Regions from separate parts of the Brucella pseudogrignonensis genome, predicted to be linked through region 2. Evidence: predicted binding sites of a transcription regulator. Region 2 holds the regulator's gene; the other holds the start of a gene.

Region 1 (6,703 bases), 550 kb from region 2:
GTTGCTTGCCGCTTTCCGAAAGAATGCCAACAAGATTGATCACATGATCGGCACCCATAATGGCGCGTTCAACCGATGCGCGATTGCGAACATTGGCCTGAAGCATCTGAATTTGACCGACATTGCCCAGTGGCGCCATATAATAGGCAACTTCTGGCTTGCGCACTGCAACGCGCACACGATAGCCGCGCTTGGTAAGGGCTGCTACGACCGCGCGTCCAACAAAGCCAGAGCCGCCGAAAACGGTGACCAGTTTCGGCCTGTTGTGAACTTCGTTTGGTTCGGTCTTCATCCTGAACTCCTGCATGAAAGCCTGATTATTAACGCCGGACATGATCATTGTGGCATGTTTTCTGGCGCTGATTTATCGCCTTTTGGCAACAACGCAAAGGGGACTTGTTGTCACGACTGCGACAAAGGCCGCTTTTCCCGTATTAATCATGCAATACCGCTTTGAGATTTCGCGGCTTACTGGTAAATCGCGCGCATGAGCACACCACTTGACCATATTCGCAATTTTTCGATCGTCGCCCATATCGACCACGGCAAATCGACGCTGGCCGACCGCCTCATTCAATTGACGGGCGGGCTGGACACGCGTGAGATGAAAGACCAGGTCCTCGACTCGATGGATATCGAGCGCGAGCGCGGCATCACCATCAAAGCCCAGACCGTTCGTCTTACCTATAAGGCTAAGAACGGCGAGGACTATGTGCTGAACCTTATCGACACCCCCGGACACGTCGACTTCGCCTATGAAGTCTCGCGTTCGCTGGCTGCGTGCGAAGGTTCGCTTCTGGTGGTGGATGCTTCACAGGGTGTTGAAGCGCAGACGCTGGCCAATGTCTATCAGGCCATCGACAACAACCATGAGATCGTGGTGGTGCTGAACAAGGTTGATCTTCCGGCAGCAGAGCCTGAGCGCGTTCAGAACCAGATCGAAGAAGTGATCGGTATCGATGCCAGCAAGGCCGTGATGATCTCGGCCAAGACTGGCCTTGGCATCGCTGATGTTCTCGAAGCGATCGTCGAGCAGCTGCCGCCTCCGAAAGAGGGTGATCGCAATGCGCCGTTGAAGGCCATGCTGGTCGACAGCTGGTATGACAGCTATCTCGGCGTTATCGTTCTGGTCCGCGTTATCGACGGTGTGCTGAAAAAGGGCCAAACCATCCGCATGATGGGGACGGGCGCGAAATATCCTGTTGAACGGACCGGCGTGTTTACGCCGAAAATGGTTCAAATGGATGAACTTGGACCGGGCGAACTGGGCTTCATCACCGCTTCTATTAAGGAAGTGGCTGATACGCGCGTCGGTGATACCATCACCGAAGACCGCCGTCCGACAGCAGCGGCCTTGACGGGCTTTAAGCCAGCGCAGCCGGTCGTGTTCTGCGGACTTTTCCCGGTTGATGCGGCAGATTTTGAAGACCTGCGCGCCGCCATGGGCAAGCTGCGTCTCAACGATGCGTCATTTTCGTTTGAAATGGAAACGTCTGCGGCGCTTGGTTTCGGCTTCCGTTGCGGGTTCCTGGGGCTTCTGCATCTTGAAATCATTCAGGAACGTCTTGAGCGTGAGTTCGATCTCGATCTCATCACGACGGCACCTTCGGTTGTCTATCGCCTGAACATGCAGGATGGTTCGCAGAAAGAACTGCACAACCCGGCGGATATGCCGGACGTTGTGAAGATCGAAGCGATTGAAGAGCCGTGGATTCGCGCCACAATCATGACGCCCGATGATTATCTCGGTGCGATCATGAAGCTCTGTCAGGAGCGTCGCGGCCTGCAGATTGATCTCACTTATGTTGGTCCGCGCGCGATGATCACCTATGATCTGCCGCTCAACGAAGTCGTGTTCGATTTTTACGATCGTCTGAAATCGATCTCTAAGGGTTATGCTTCGTTCGACTATAATCTCTCGGATTATCGAGAGGGCGATCTGGTCAAGATGTCGATCCTGGTCAACGAAGAGCCAGTGGACGCGCTTTCGATGCTCGTTCACCGCTCGGCTGCAGAAAAGCGTGGGCGTGCGTTGTGCGAAAAGCTCAAGGAGCTGATCCCACAGCATATGTTCAAGATTCCTATTCAGGCAGCCATTGGCGGCCGTATCGTGGCGCGCGAAACTATTTCGGCGCTGCGCAAGGACGTGACGGCCAAGTGTTACGGCGGCGATATTTCGCGTAAGCGCAAACTTCTGGACAAGCAGAAGGAAGGCAAGAAGCGCATGCGCCAGTTCGGCAAGGTGGAAATCCCGCAAGAGGCCTTCATTCAGGCACTCAAGATGGGTGATGATTAAAAATACGATGAGGTGCCTTTGGGCACCTCTTTTTTGTCTCAATGTCGCTATTGCATGGTAATCGGGATAAATCTGATGAAAGCGTTGACTCGCATTTCCATCACCTATTGCACGCAATGTAACTGGATGTTGCGGGCGGCGTGGCTGGCGCAGGAGTTGCTGCAGACATTCGGGCAGGACTTGGGCGAGGTGGCATTGCGGCCCGGCACAGGTGGCGTGTTTGAAATCCATCTGTCTATGTCGGGCGGTCAAGATGAAGTCATCTGGGAGCGCAAGCGGGACGGCGGATTTCCGGAAGCCAAGGTATTGAAGCAACGCGTGCGTGATCTGGTCTGGCCTGATCGCGATCTTGGCCACTCTGACAAGACGTCAAAACCTCAATAAGACAAAGCCCGCAAGTTGCGGGCTTCTTTGTTTTGGTAGCTTTCAATCCTCATCCACCACACGCAGGCGCATTTGGGTGGGAGGGTTATCGGACTGTCGTGCCGGGCGCTGCGGCTCTTCAGCCGGTGGCGGGCCAAATTCCAGTGCTTCGATCTTCGCACCGCGCTTGGTGACTTTGTTTGAAGACACCAGAATTTCGTCGATATCCTTGTTGGCCTGCACAAAATGGGTTTGCAGCTTACGCACACGCTCATCAAGGCGGCCTACGTCTTCCATCAGACGGATCACTTCACCCTGAATGACATGCGCCTGTTCGCGCATACGTGCATCTTTCAGGATCGCCTGAATGACTTGAATGGACAGCATGAGGAGCGATGGCGAGACAATCACGATCCGCGCCCGGTGCGCGCGCTGGATCAGGGCTTCAAAATGCTCATGAATATCGGCAAAAATAGATTCCGATGGTACAAACAGGAAAGCCGTATCCTGCGTTTCGCCTGTAATCAGATATTTGTCGGAAACATCCTTGATATGCACTTCCATATCGCGACGGAACTGCGCAACGGCTGTTTTGCGTGCTTCCGGCGCTTCGGTTTCGCGCATGGAGTTCCATGCTTCGAGCGGGAATTTCGCATCGATAACCAGTGAAGGCGCGTTGTTTGGCATCCTGACAAGGCAATCGGGGCGCGTGCCGTTGGAGAGTGTCGCCTGAAACTCGTAAGCGCCTTGCGGCAGACCATCGGCAATGATCGCTTCCATGCGCGACTGGCCAAAGGCTCCGCGCGTCTGCTTGTTGGCAAGGATCGCCTGCAACTGCACGACCTGACCGGCAAGCGACTGGATATTGTTCTGCGCTGTGTCGATGACCGCAAGGCGCTCCTGCAACTTTGCGAGGTTTTCATGGGTGGAGCGTGTCTGCTCGGTCATGGTCTGGCCGATGCGATGCGTCATACCGTCGAGCCGTTCGCGGATCGATTGGTTGAGCTCTGCCTGCCGTGAACCAAAGACTTCCGCCATGGTTTGCATCCGACCCTGCATTTCGGATTGTGCTTTCAAAATCTCCGCCATGCGATATTCGGCGTCGCGTGCACGGTCTTCAGCCTGAGCTTCTGCAACCGCGCGAAGACGCGCAGAACGCGCTGCCGCAATGAGGAAAATGGCGAGGCACAGGACCAGCACGACAATGCCCGCAAGGAGGATATCTCCCAGCGTGAAAGAGGTTGCACCAAGCTGCAAAAGCGGTTCGTTCAAGAGATTCTGGTTTTCCATAGAATAAGCTTAGCTGATTCGTGTCGTCTTGATGAGATCAAAACAAGAACGTTTTACAAGTTACAATTGACGATTCTCGCGCAAGCGATTACGTGAAGCGCATGTCTATTAAACCGCTCATCATCCTTCCGGATCCTCTTCTGCGTGAACTGTCCAAGCCAGTTGAACGCTTTGATGATCAATTGCGCAAATTTGCCGGCGACATGCTCGACACGATGTATGACGCGCCGGGCATCGGCCTCGCTGCCATTCAGGTGGGCGAACCTCTGCGGATGCTGGTGATTGATCTGGCCAAGGAAGACGCTCCGAAGGAGCCGCATGTCTTCATCAATCCAGAGATCGTGGCTTCATCGGACGAACGCAGCGTTTATGAAGAAGGCTGTCTTTCGATCCCGGATTATTATGCCGAGGTCGAGCGGCCTGCGAGCATCAAGGTCAATTATTTTGATGCGGACGGCAAGGAAAAGTCGATGGAAGCCGACGGGCTGATGGCGACCTGTCTGCAGCATGAAATCGACCATCTCAATGGTGTGCTGTTTATCGATCATATCTCTAAGCTCAAGCGCGATATGGTCATCAAGAAGTTCAAGAAGCTCGCCAGCCAGCGTGCGTCAAACAGGGCTTTGTGATGCGGATCGTCTTTATGGGGACGCCGGATTTCTCCGTGCCAATCCTTACAGCCATCATCGGACAGGGCTATGAAGTTGTAGCGGTTTATTCGCAGCCACCGCGACCGGCGGGCCGTCGCGGATTGGAAGTGACCAAGTCGCCTGTGCATGAAAAGGCTGAGGAATTCGGCATTCCGGTTTTCACGCCGAAAAGCCTGAAAGGCACGGAAGAGCAGGACGTTTTTGCGAGTCTGGAGGCGGATGTGGCAATCGTTGTGGCCTATGGCCTGCTGCTGCCACAGGCCATTCTCGATGCGCCGCGCCTTGGATGTTATAACGGTCATGCGTCGCTTCTTCCGCGCTGGCGCGGGGCGGCTCCCATTCAGCGGGCCATTATGTCTGGCGACACGGAAACCGGCATGATGATTATGAAAATGGATGCGGGGCTTGATACCGGTCCTGTCGCCATGGCGGAAAAAGTTGCGATCACGCCGGACATGACTGCAGGCGAGCTGCATGATCGTTTAAGCCTTATCGGTGCAGATCTGATGGTCCGTGCATTGGGTGCGCTTGAGCGCGAAAGTCTCACACTTCAGCCACAGGACGAAGAAGGTGTCACTTACGCCGCCAAGATCGAAAAGGCGGAAGCGCGTATCGATTGGTCGAAGCCTGCGAAGGATGTTCACAATACGATCCGTGGCATCTCACCATTTCCGGGCGCCTGGTGCGAGATGGAAATCAACGGTGCAGTTGAACGTGTCAAACTTCAGCGCTCCACATTGGGCGAGGGAAGCGGCGCTCCGGAAACCGTGCCGGGAACTATACTTGATGATCGCCTGACGATTGCGTGCGGCGAGGGGGCTGTGCGGCTCGTAACGTTACAACGTTCAGGTGGTAAACCTTTGCCCGCGCAGGAGTTTCTGCGTGGCGCGTCTGTGACGAAGGTTCTCTGAGCAGTGCCTCGTTACAAGATCACAGTCGAATATGACGGCACGCCCTATGTCGGTTGGCAGCGGCAGGAAAATGGCCATGCCGTGCAGAACGCGATTGAGCAGGCGTTTAAGAAGTTCTGCGGAGAAGATCTGACGTTGAGTGCGGCAGGCCGCACCGATGCAGGCGTTCATGCGAGCGCGCAGGTCATTCACGTCGATCTGACAAAAGATTGGGGTGCTGCGAAAGTGCGCGATGCGCTCAATGCGCATCTGGTGATGGCGGATGAACGTATCAGCATTCTCAATGTCGAGAAGACGACGGATGCTTTCGACGCACGGTTTTCGGCGCGTGGACGGCATTATCTTTATCGCATTCACAATCGCCGTTCGCCGCTGGCAATTGATTATCAGCGCGTTTGGTGGGTGCAGAAACGCCTTGACCACGAAGCGATGCATGAGGCTGCAAAGCGCTTGCTTGGTGAGCATGATTTTACGACATTTCGCGCAACGCAATGTCAGGCGAAAAGCCCGATCAAAACGCTCGACCGGCTGGATATTACACGCACTGGCGATTATGTCGAAATGCGGGTTTCAGCGCGCTCGTTCCTGCATAATCAGGTCCGTTCCTTTGCAGGAAGCCTGATGGAAGTGGGCGTTGGCCGTTGGACGGCTGATGATTTGCAGGCCGCTTTAGAAGCGAAAGATCGAAAAGCTTGCGGTCAGGTTGCACCACCTTACGGTCTTTATCTGGTTGGTGTGGATTATCCGTTTCCGTTTTAAAAAGTCTGCGCGCCAATTCCGATGCCAAAAAGCTGTTGCAGGACCACTGTGATAAACAGTGAGCCGAAAAACACACAGGCATAAAACGGTGCGACATAGGCATGTGCGCGTTGCAGCACGATGAATGTCAGTCGGTAGCTCAGGATAATCGAGATGCCGAAAAGCACAAAAGCGAACAACGTCGCAAAATCCAGCGCTCCCGGAAAGAATAGTTGTATCAATGTTATGGGCGCGAAAAGCCAAGCCAGCAACGCGCTGCCCCAATTGGTCGCGATGACGTAAGGCGCGTAACGCTTTGAGATACCGATGCGGTGGGCGAGCAGGCCGATTATGATAAGTGGTATGATCCACGCTGCAATATCAACGAAAGCTGCACGGATAGTGATTGCAAGGCGGAGCCCCGCTTCGTCTTGCCCTGCTGTCAGGTCAGCTGC
Region 2 (6,703 bases):
TTGCCAAAGGTCTGAGCCTCAAGGCTGTGTCGATCGAAGCTGTTGACGATGAAGGCAATGATCCAGCTGGCAAAGCACTCGAGTTGCCAAACTCAGAAGCGCTTCTTGCCGCCGCATTTCAGGCCGAACAGGGTTTTGACAATGACGCTTTGACGCTCGGAAACTCTGGTTATCTGTGGTATCAGGTGGACGGAACGACCCCCGCGCGCGATCGCACACTTGATGAAGTCAAGGACAAGGTTACAGCGGCATGGAAGGGCGAAGAAGCAGTCAAGCGTCTCAATGATCGCATGGCTGAATTGAAAAAGCGTCTTGATGACGGTGAAACGCTCGACGCAATCGCAGCAAGTGCAGGCGTCGAAAAGCAGACCAAGCGCGGCATCACCCGTAACACCAATGATGCAGATTTCGGCTCTGCCGCAACCGCACAGGTATTCCGTGGTCCGCTTAACCACACCGGCACTGCTGGCGCTGTTTCCAATGACGGACAGCTTCTCTTCAAAGTAATTGAAGTGACCGAGCCAACTGCCACTGGTCCGGAAGCTATTCCAGAACAGCAGCAGACCTATCTCGCATCAACACTTACAGATGACGTGCTTGAACAGCTGGTCGGTGAGTTGCAGAAGCAATACCCGGTCAAGATTAACCAGACAGCCATCAATAACGCACTGGCATTCTGATAAGCGACGGACATAAGAGAATGGCTGACTTAAAACCCTATATCGCCAAGGCTGCCACCGGCACACCACTGTCGTTCGAGGATTCTAAAGCAGCCTTCGACATTATGATGTCAGGTCAGGCCACCCCTTCGCAGATCGGTGGCTTCCTGATGGCTCTGCGTGTTCGTGGAGAAACAGTGCCGGAGATTGCTGGTGCTGTTGCTTCCATGCGTTCCCGCATGCTGCCTGTTGCAGGATCAGAAGATGCGGTCGATATTGTTGGCACCGGCGGCGACCAGTCCGGCTCCTACAATGTTTCAACCTGCTCTGCGATCGTCGTTGCTGGCGCAGGCGTGCCGGTTGCAAAACACGGCAATCGCGCGCTCTCGTCAAAATCTGGCGCTGCTGATGCGTTGGCAGCGCTGGGCGTCAACATTGAAGCCGATGCCAATACAATAGGGCGTAGCATTACAGAAGCTGGTCTTGGCTTCATGTTTGCGCCGATGCACCATTCGGCAATGCGCCATGTGGGCCCATCGCGCGTCGAGCTTGGCACCCGCACAATCTTCAACCTTCTTGGACCGCTTTCCAATCCGGCTGGCGTCAAGCGTCAGCTCGTCGGCGTTTTCTCAGCAGAATGGGTAGAGCCACTAGCGGAAGTTCTTAAAACTCTGGGTTCAGAAACCGCATGGGTCGTCTATGGCGACGGCCTTGACGAAATGACCACGTCCGGCACCACCAAAGTTGCAGCACTCGAAAACGGCACCATCCGCACATTTGAAATTCAGCCGGAAGACGTCGGCCTTCGCCGCGTCGATATGTCTGAACTCAAAGGTGGCGATGCCGAAGTTAATGCCAAAGCACTGCTTGCCGTGCTTGAAGGCGCTCACAATGCCTATCGTGACATTGTACTGCTGAATTCTGGTGCAGCTCTGGTGATTTCCGGTAAGGCAAAAGACCTTAAAGACGGCATTGCGCTCGCGGCGCAATCAATCGATAGCGGTGCGGCGCTGGCCGTTTTGCAAAAAGTTATCGCTGTATCAAACGACAAGCCGCTCTGACGGAAAGGATCACATTATGTCCACCGACATTCTGCGGAAAATTGAAGCTTATAAACGCGAAGAAATCGCTGCTGCAAAGGCAAGCCTGCCTCTCAACGAAGTAAAGGCACTGGCCAAAGATCAGCCAGCAACGCGCGGTTTTCTCAAAGCGCTCGAAGCAAAGCGTGCGGCCAAAAAGTTTGCTCTCATTGCGGAGATCAAGAAGGCGAGTCCATCCAAAGGTCTTATCCGCCCGGATTTCGATCCTCCAGCGTTGGCGAAAGCCTATGAAGATGGTGGCGCTGCCTGTCTTTCGGTTCTGACCGATACGCCATCCTTTCAGGGCGCGCCGGAGTTTCTGACTGCTGCGCGCAATGCATGCTCATTGCCTGCGCTGCGCAAGGATTTTCTTTTCGATACTTACCAAGTCTACGAAGCCCGCAGCTGGGGTGCGGATTGCATTCTGATCATTATGGCAAGCGTCGATGATGATCTCGCAAAGGCGCTTGAAGAAACCGCTTTTGAGCTTGGTATGGATGCGCTGATTGAAGTGCATGACGAAGAAGAAACGGAACGCGCATTGAAACTTTCGTCGCGACTCATCGGCGTTAACAATCGTAACCTGCGTACCTTTGATGTCGATCTTGCCGTCTCCGAGCGCCTTGCAAAAATGGTGCCGTCAGACCGTCTCTTGGTGGGCGAGAGTGGCATCTTCACCCATGATGATTGCCTGCGTCTTGAAAAATCCCATATTGGCACATTCCTGATTGGCGAAAGCCTGATGCGCAAGGATGACGTAGCAAGCGCTACCCGCGAACTTCTAACCGGCAAGGTGTGAGCCATGACGGCCAAGCTGACCCATATCGACCAGACAGGTTCCGCCCATATGGTCGATGTCGGCGACAAGGCCGAAACGGATCGCGTGGCGATCGCCGAAGGCGCAGTCAGGATGAAGCCAGAAACGCTGGCACTCATTCTGGAAGGCAATGCAGCCAAAGGCGATGTCATTGGCACAGCGCGGCTTGCTGGCATTATGGCGGCGAAAAAGACCGCTGATCTTATTCCGCTCTGTCATCCACTGATGTTGACCAAAGTGTCCGTCGAAATAGAACCCGACCAAGCTCTGCCCGGCTTGCGCGTTTCGGCAACCGCAAAACTCAAAGGCCGTACTGGCGTTGAGATGGAAGCGCTGACTGCCGTTTCTGTTACCTGCCTGACGATTTATGACATGGCTAAAGCAGTTGATCGTCATATGGAAATTACCGATATCCGCGTTTGTGCGAAAAGTGGCGGCAAGTCAGGCGATTGGAAAGCCTGATCTTTCAGACGAAAGGAAAACCGATGTCCCTGTTTCCAGTCGATGAAGCACTTGCGCGTATTCTGAATAGTGCACGACCGCATGGTACAGAGACAATTTCGCTTTCTGAAGCAGGCGGACGTGTCGTTGCAGAACCTGTTCAGGCCAAACTGCAACAGCCTCCTTTTGATTGCTCGGCTATGGATGGCTATGCGCTAATTGCTCCTCCAAACACCAATTATCCTCTCGAATTCACAGTCATTGGCGAATCAGTTGCTGGAAAACGCTTTGATGGTGAGCTCAAACAAGGTGAAGCCATACGCATCTTCACCGGTGCACCAATGCCCGCAGGTGCCGATAGCATCGTTATTCAGGAAGATACGGAACGCTCGGGTGAAACACTCACCATCCTCAACGGACTAGACAAGGGGCGGCATATCCGACGTGCGGGGCTAGATTTCGCTCCCAGCGATGTTGTACTGCCAATCGGTCGTTCTCTTGATGCGCCTGCGCTTTCGCTTGCAGCAGCGAGCGGCAATGCAACAATTTCAGTATTCTGCAAGCCGCGCGTCGCGATACTCGCTACCGGCGACGAACTTGTACTGCCTGGAATAATTCCCGGCCCTGACCAGATCGTCGCTTCCAACAGTGTTGGCATTGCCGAAATCGTCCGCCGTGCAGGTGGTGAGCCAGAAGATCTAGGTATCATCACTGATAATCCGGCAAAGATAGAAACAGCAATCAGCGACGCTTTTTCGGATGGTATCGACATTCTGGTGACGGTTGGTGGCGCATCCGTTGGAGACCGCGATTACATTCACGGTGCGTTGCAGAATTGCGACGTTGATCTCGACTTTTGGAAAATCGCCATGCGTCCGGGTAAGCCGCTAATGTACGGACGCAAAGCCACTTCTGGCAAAACTATTCACGTCATCGGGCTGCCAGGTAACCCGGTTTCAAGTCTCGTATGCAGTCTTGTTTTTCTGCGCCCCCTCGTCGCGAAACTGTCTGGCACAGAGTTAAATGCAGATATTCGCCCAGCCAAACTTGGTGAAGCGATGAAAGCCAATGACCACCGGCGCGACTATGTGCGCTCGACTGTCACTCAGGCATCTGACGGCACACTGATTGCAACACCCTTCCCGGTTCAAGACTCATCGATGCTTTCAGCGCTGGTTCGCTCTCAGGCATTGCTGATGAGAGATGAGCATGCCCCTGCTGCCTCCACGGGTGACGCTTGTACGATATTAATGCTGTAAAGAACGCCCCCTCCGCACAACCATTAATCATTTTAAAACCATTGCGGAACAAGACTGGAACATATAGTGTTCGTTCTGGTTTTGTTTTTATTTGATTCTGGTCCGGAGGGTATGGCGCATGTTGACCCGTAAACAGCACGAGCTTCTGCTGTTCATTCATGAACGTCTTAAAGAGACGGGCATCCCTCCGTCGTTTGACGAAATGAAAGAAGCTCTCGATTTGGCTTCCAAATCGGGCATTCATCGCCTTATCACAGCGCTGGAAGAACGCGGTTTTATTCGTAGACTTCCCAATCGTGCACGTGCGCTCGAAGTTCTTCGCCTACCTGATTCCATTGCACCGGGCCTGAACTCACAAAAGAAGTTCGCTCCAAGCGTCATCGAAGGTAGCCTTGGCAAAGCGCCACCACCGCCTCCTCCGTCACGACCTGCACCTGTTACGGCAAATGATGATTCTCCAGCAACGGTTTCCGTGCCGATGATGGGACGTATCGCAGCCGGTGTACCGATATCAGCAATTCAGAATCAGACACATTCGATCAGTCTGCCACCAGAAATGCTCGGTGCTGGCGAGCATTATGCGCTCGAAGTCAAAGGCGACTCGATGATCGAGGCAGGAATTTTTGATGGTGACACCGTCATCATTAAGCGCGGTGAGACGGCCAATCCAGGCGAAATTGTTGTTGCACTGGTCGATGACGAAGAAGCAACTCTGAAACGCTTCCGTCGCAAAGGTGCATCAATTGCGCTTGAAGCTGCAAACCCGGCTTATGAAACGCGGATTTTTGGTCCAGATCGTGTGCGCGTACAAGGTAAGTTGATTGGCCTCATCCGACGCTATTAAAGCAACTGCATTTTAGGAGACATGCAACTGAATATGTTTCCTTTTAAGCAGTACAGTCAGCTATAATGGCTCTGCCAATTCTGTTGCGGCTTGCGACGCTTCATAAGCTCTACTTTTCTCAGCGCCAGCTCTCTTTTGATATTCGCGATCAGGTAGTCCCCTCGCCGCTCGCGAATAGAGACGATGCAAATGCCACGGGCGCGTTGGCGCATCGACTGAAAAGGTCAGCTGATCAGCATAGTCGGCTAAGTTGGTCGTTTTGGTCAGTGCGAAACGGTAAATTTTATTCTCCTGCGCAATACCGTTTTCGTCTGAGTTGATTGCAGAAGCGCTTACACGTAGCAGCTTATGCCCTAGTCTGAGTTCAAGAGTACCTTTTAAGGCTAGTTCCTGTCGGTCGATCATCAGGACGCTAAAACGCTTACAGCTCAACTCTTTGCCAGCTATAGCGAGAATGACAATGTCGCCAATATTGCAGGCTGCGTCTTTCATCTCTTCATCTGCCGTGTAGGATAGCATTCTACCGTCCCGCAGCGGAATGGCGCACACCCCATCTTCGCAAACAAAGGCTTCTTCAGCTGATACCATTCGCTGTTTTTTTACCACCTGCGGCGGAATAAACTCATTAATCAGATAGGCTGTCTGCCAGTTCTGCGCGGTAAATTTTGGAGGCCTGCTGCGATTAATAGCAAAATTCCCATCTGGAAGACGCACAGCGACGAATTTCGCATCTTCACTCACAAGAATATCAGGCAACGGTGTTCTTATAAAAACGGCAAGCCCGATAATTACGAAGGGGAGTGCCAGCCATCGCATTCGTGTTGTAAACACAACCGCTATAACAAGCGCCAGCGTCCAGAGAACAAGCGTGCTAGCTGGCATGACCCCTGGATTACCATCAGGCGAAAAGCTGGCGACAAAACTTGCAATATGTCTGACCAGTAAAACGCCGAACCCCATAATCTGCAATGGCAACCAATCCAGATGCAGCGGCATCAATAACAAGCTGAGCACTGCGAAGGGCATAACCAATATAGAAATAACGGGTAGTGCCAATACGTTGCCAACAAGACCAAACGGCGCCGTATTGTTAAAATGATAGGCTGCGAAAATTCCACTGGCCACGCCAGCAACAATAGACGTAGCGCCCGTCGCAACCGTTGGTAATAGAATTTTTGAAATAATCCCGCGTGGCTTTGCGCGACGATCTTCAATAGCTGTTTGCTTGCGAGATTTCTTATCGCTCCACCACGCAAAAGCTGCAATGAGACCCGCAGTGGCTGAGAACGACATTTGAAAGCTTGGCCCCACAATTTCATGCGGGGAAATCGCAATCATTGCCACTGAGGCGATAGCGAGATTGCGCATACTGATCGCTACGCGATCGACCAGCAATGCACAAAGCATCACAACGATCATCACATAGCTTCGTTGCGCAGCGACGTCAGCACCGGACATAGCCAGATAGAACGTGCAACTTAGAAGTGAAAGACATGCAGCAATTTTTTTGACCGGATATCTGGCGCTAAACGCTGGTGCGAGTGCGAATAAAGATCGCAACGACATCATCACAACCCCTGCAGCCAACACCATGTGCAAACCAG

The links. Region 2 encodes LexA, which represses DNA repair genes until DNA is damaged. Its sites were predicted from a motif close to TGTTCNNNNTGTGTTCNG; they were not measured.
Positions count from the first base shown of each region.
Region 1: def (peptide deformylase) is a predicted target of LexA. The motif match lies at 3,983-4,000, and genes of this name have one in related genera.

Region 1 covers NZ_JAVLAT010000001.1:769,888-776,590, reverse strand. The annotation lists gene RI570_RS03785 (complex I NDUFA9 subunit family protein) at 1-292, opposite strand, end outside; gene lepA (translation elongation factor 4) at 488-2,296, shown strand; gene RI570_RS03775 (SelT/SelW/SelH family protein) at 2,372-2,680, shown strand; gene RI570_RS03770 (DNA recombination protein RmuC) at 2,723-3,949, opposite strand; gene def (peptide deformylase) at 4,051-4,578, shown strand; gene fmt (methionyl-tRNA formyltransferase) at 4,578-5,510, shown strand; gene truA (tRNA pseudouridine(38-40) synthase TruA) at 5,514-6,269, shown strand; gene RI570_RS03750 (hypothetical protein) at 6,266-6,703, opposite strand, start outside.
Region 2 covers NZ_JAVLAT010000001.1:218,145-224,847, forward strand. The annotation lists gene RI570_RS01055 (peptidyl-prolyl cis-trans isomerase) at 1-680, shown strand, start outside; gene trpD (anthranilate phosphoribosyltransferase) at 701-1,720, shown strand; gene trpC (indole-3-glycerol phosphate synthase TrpC) at 1,737-2,537, shown strand; gene moaC (cyclic pyranopterin monophosphate synthase MoaC) at 2,541-3,017, shown strand; gene glp (gephyrin-like molybdotransferase Glp) at 3,041-4,255, shown strand; gene lexA (transcriptional repressor LexA) at 4,374-5,099, shown strand; gene RI570_RS01085 (ComEC/Rec2 family competence protein) at 5,160-6,703, opposite strand, start outside.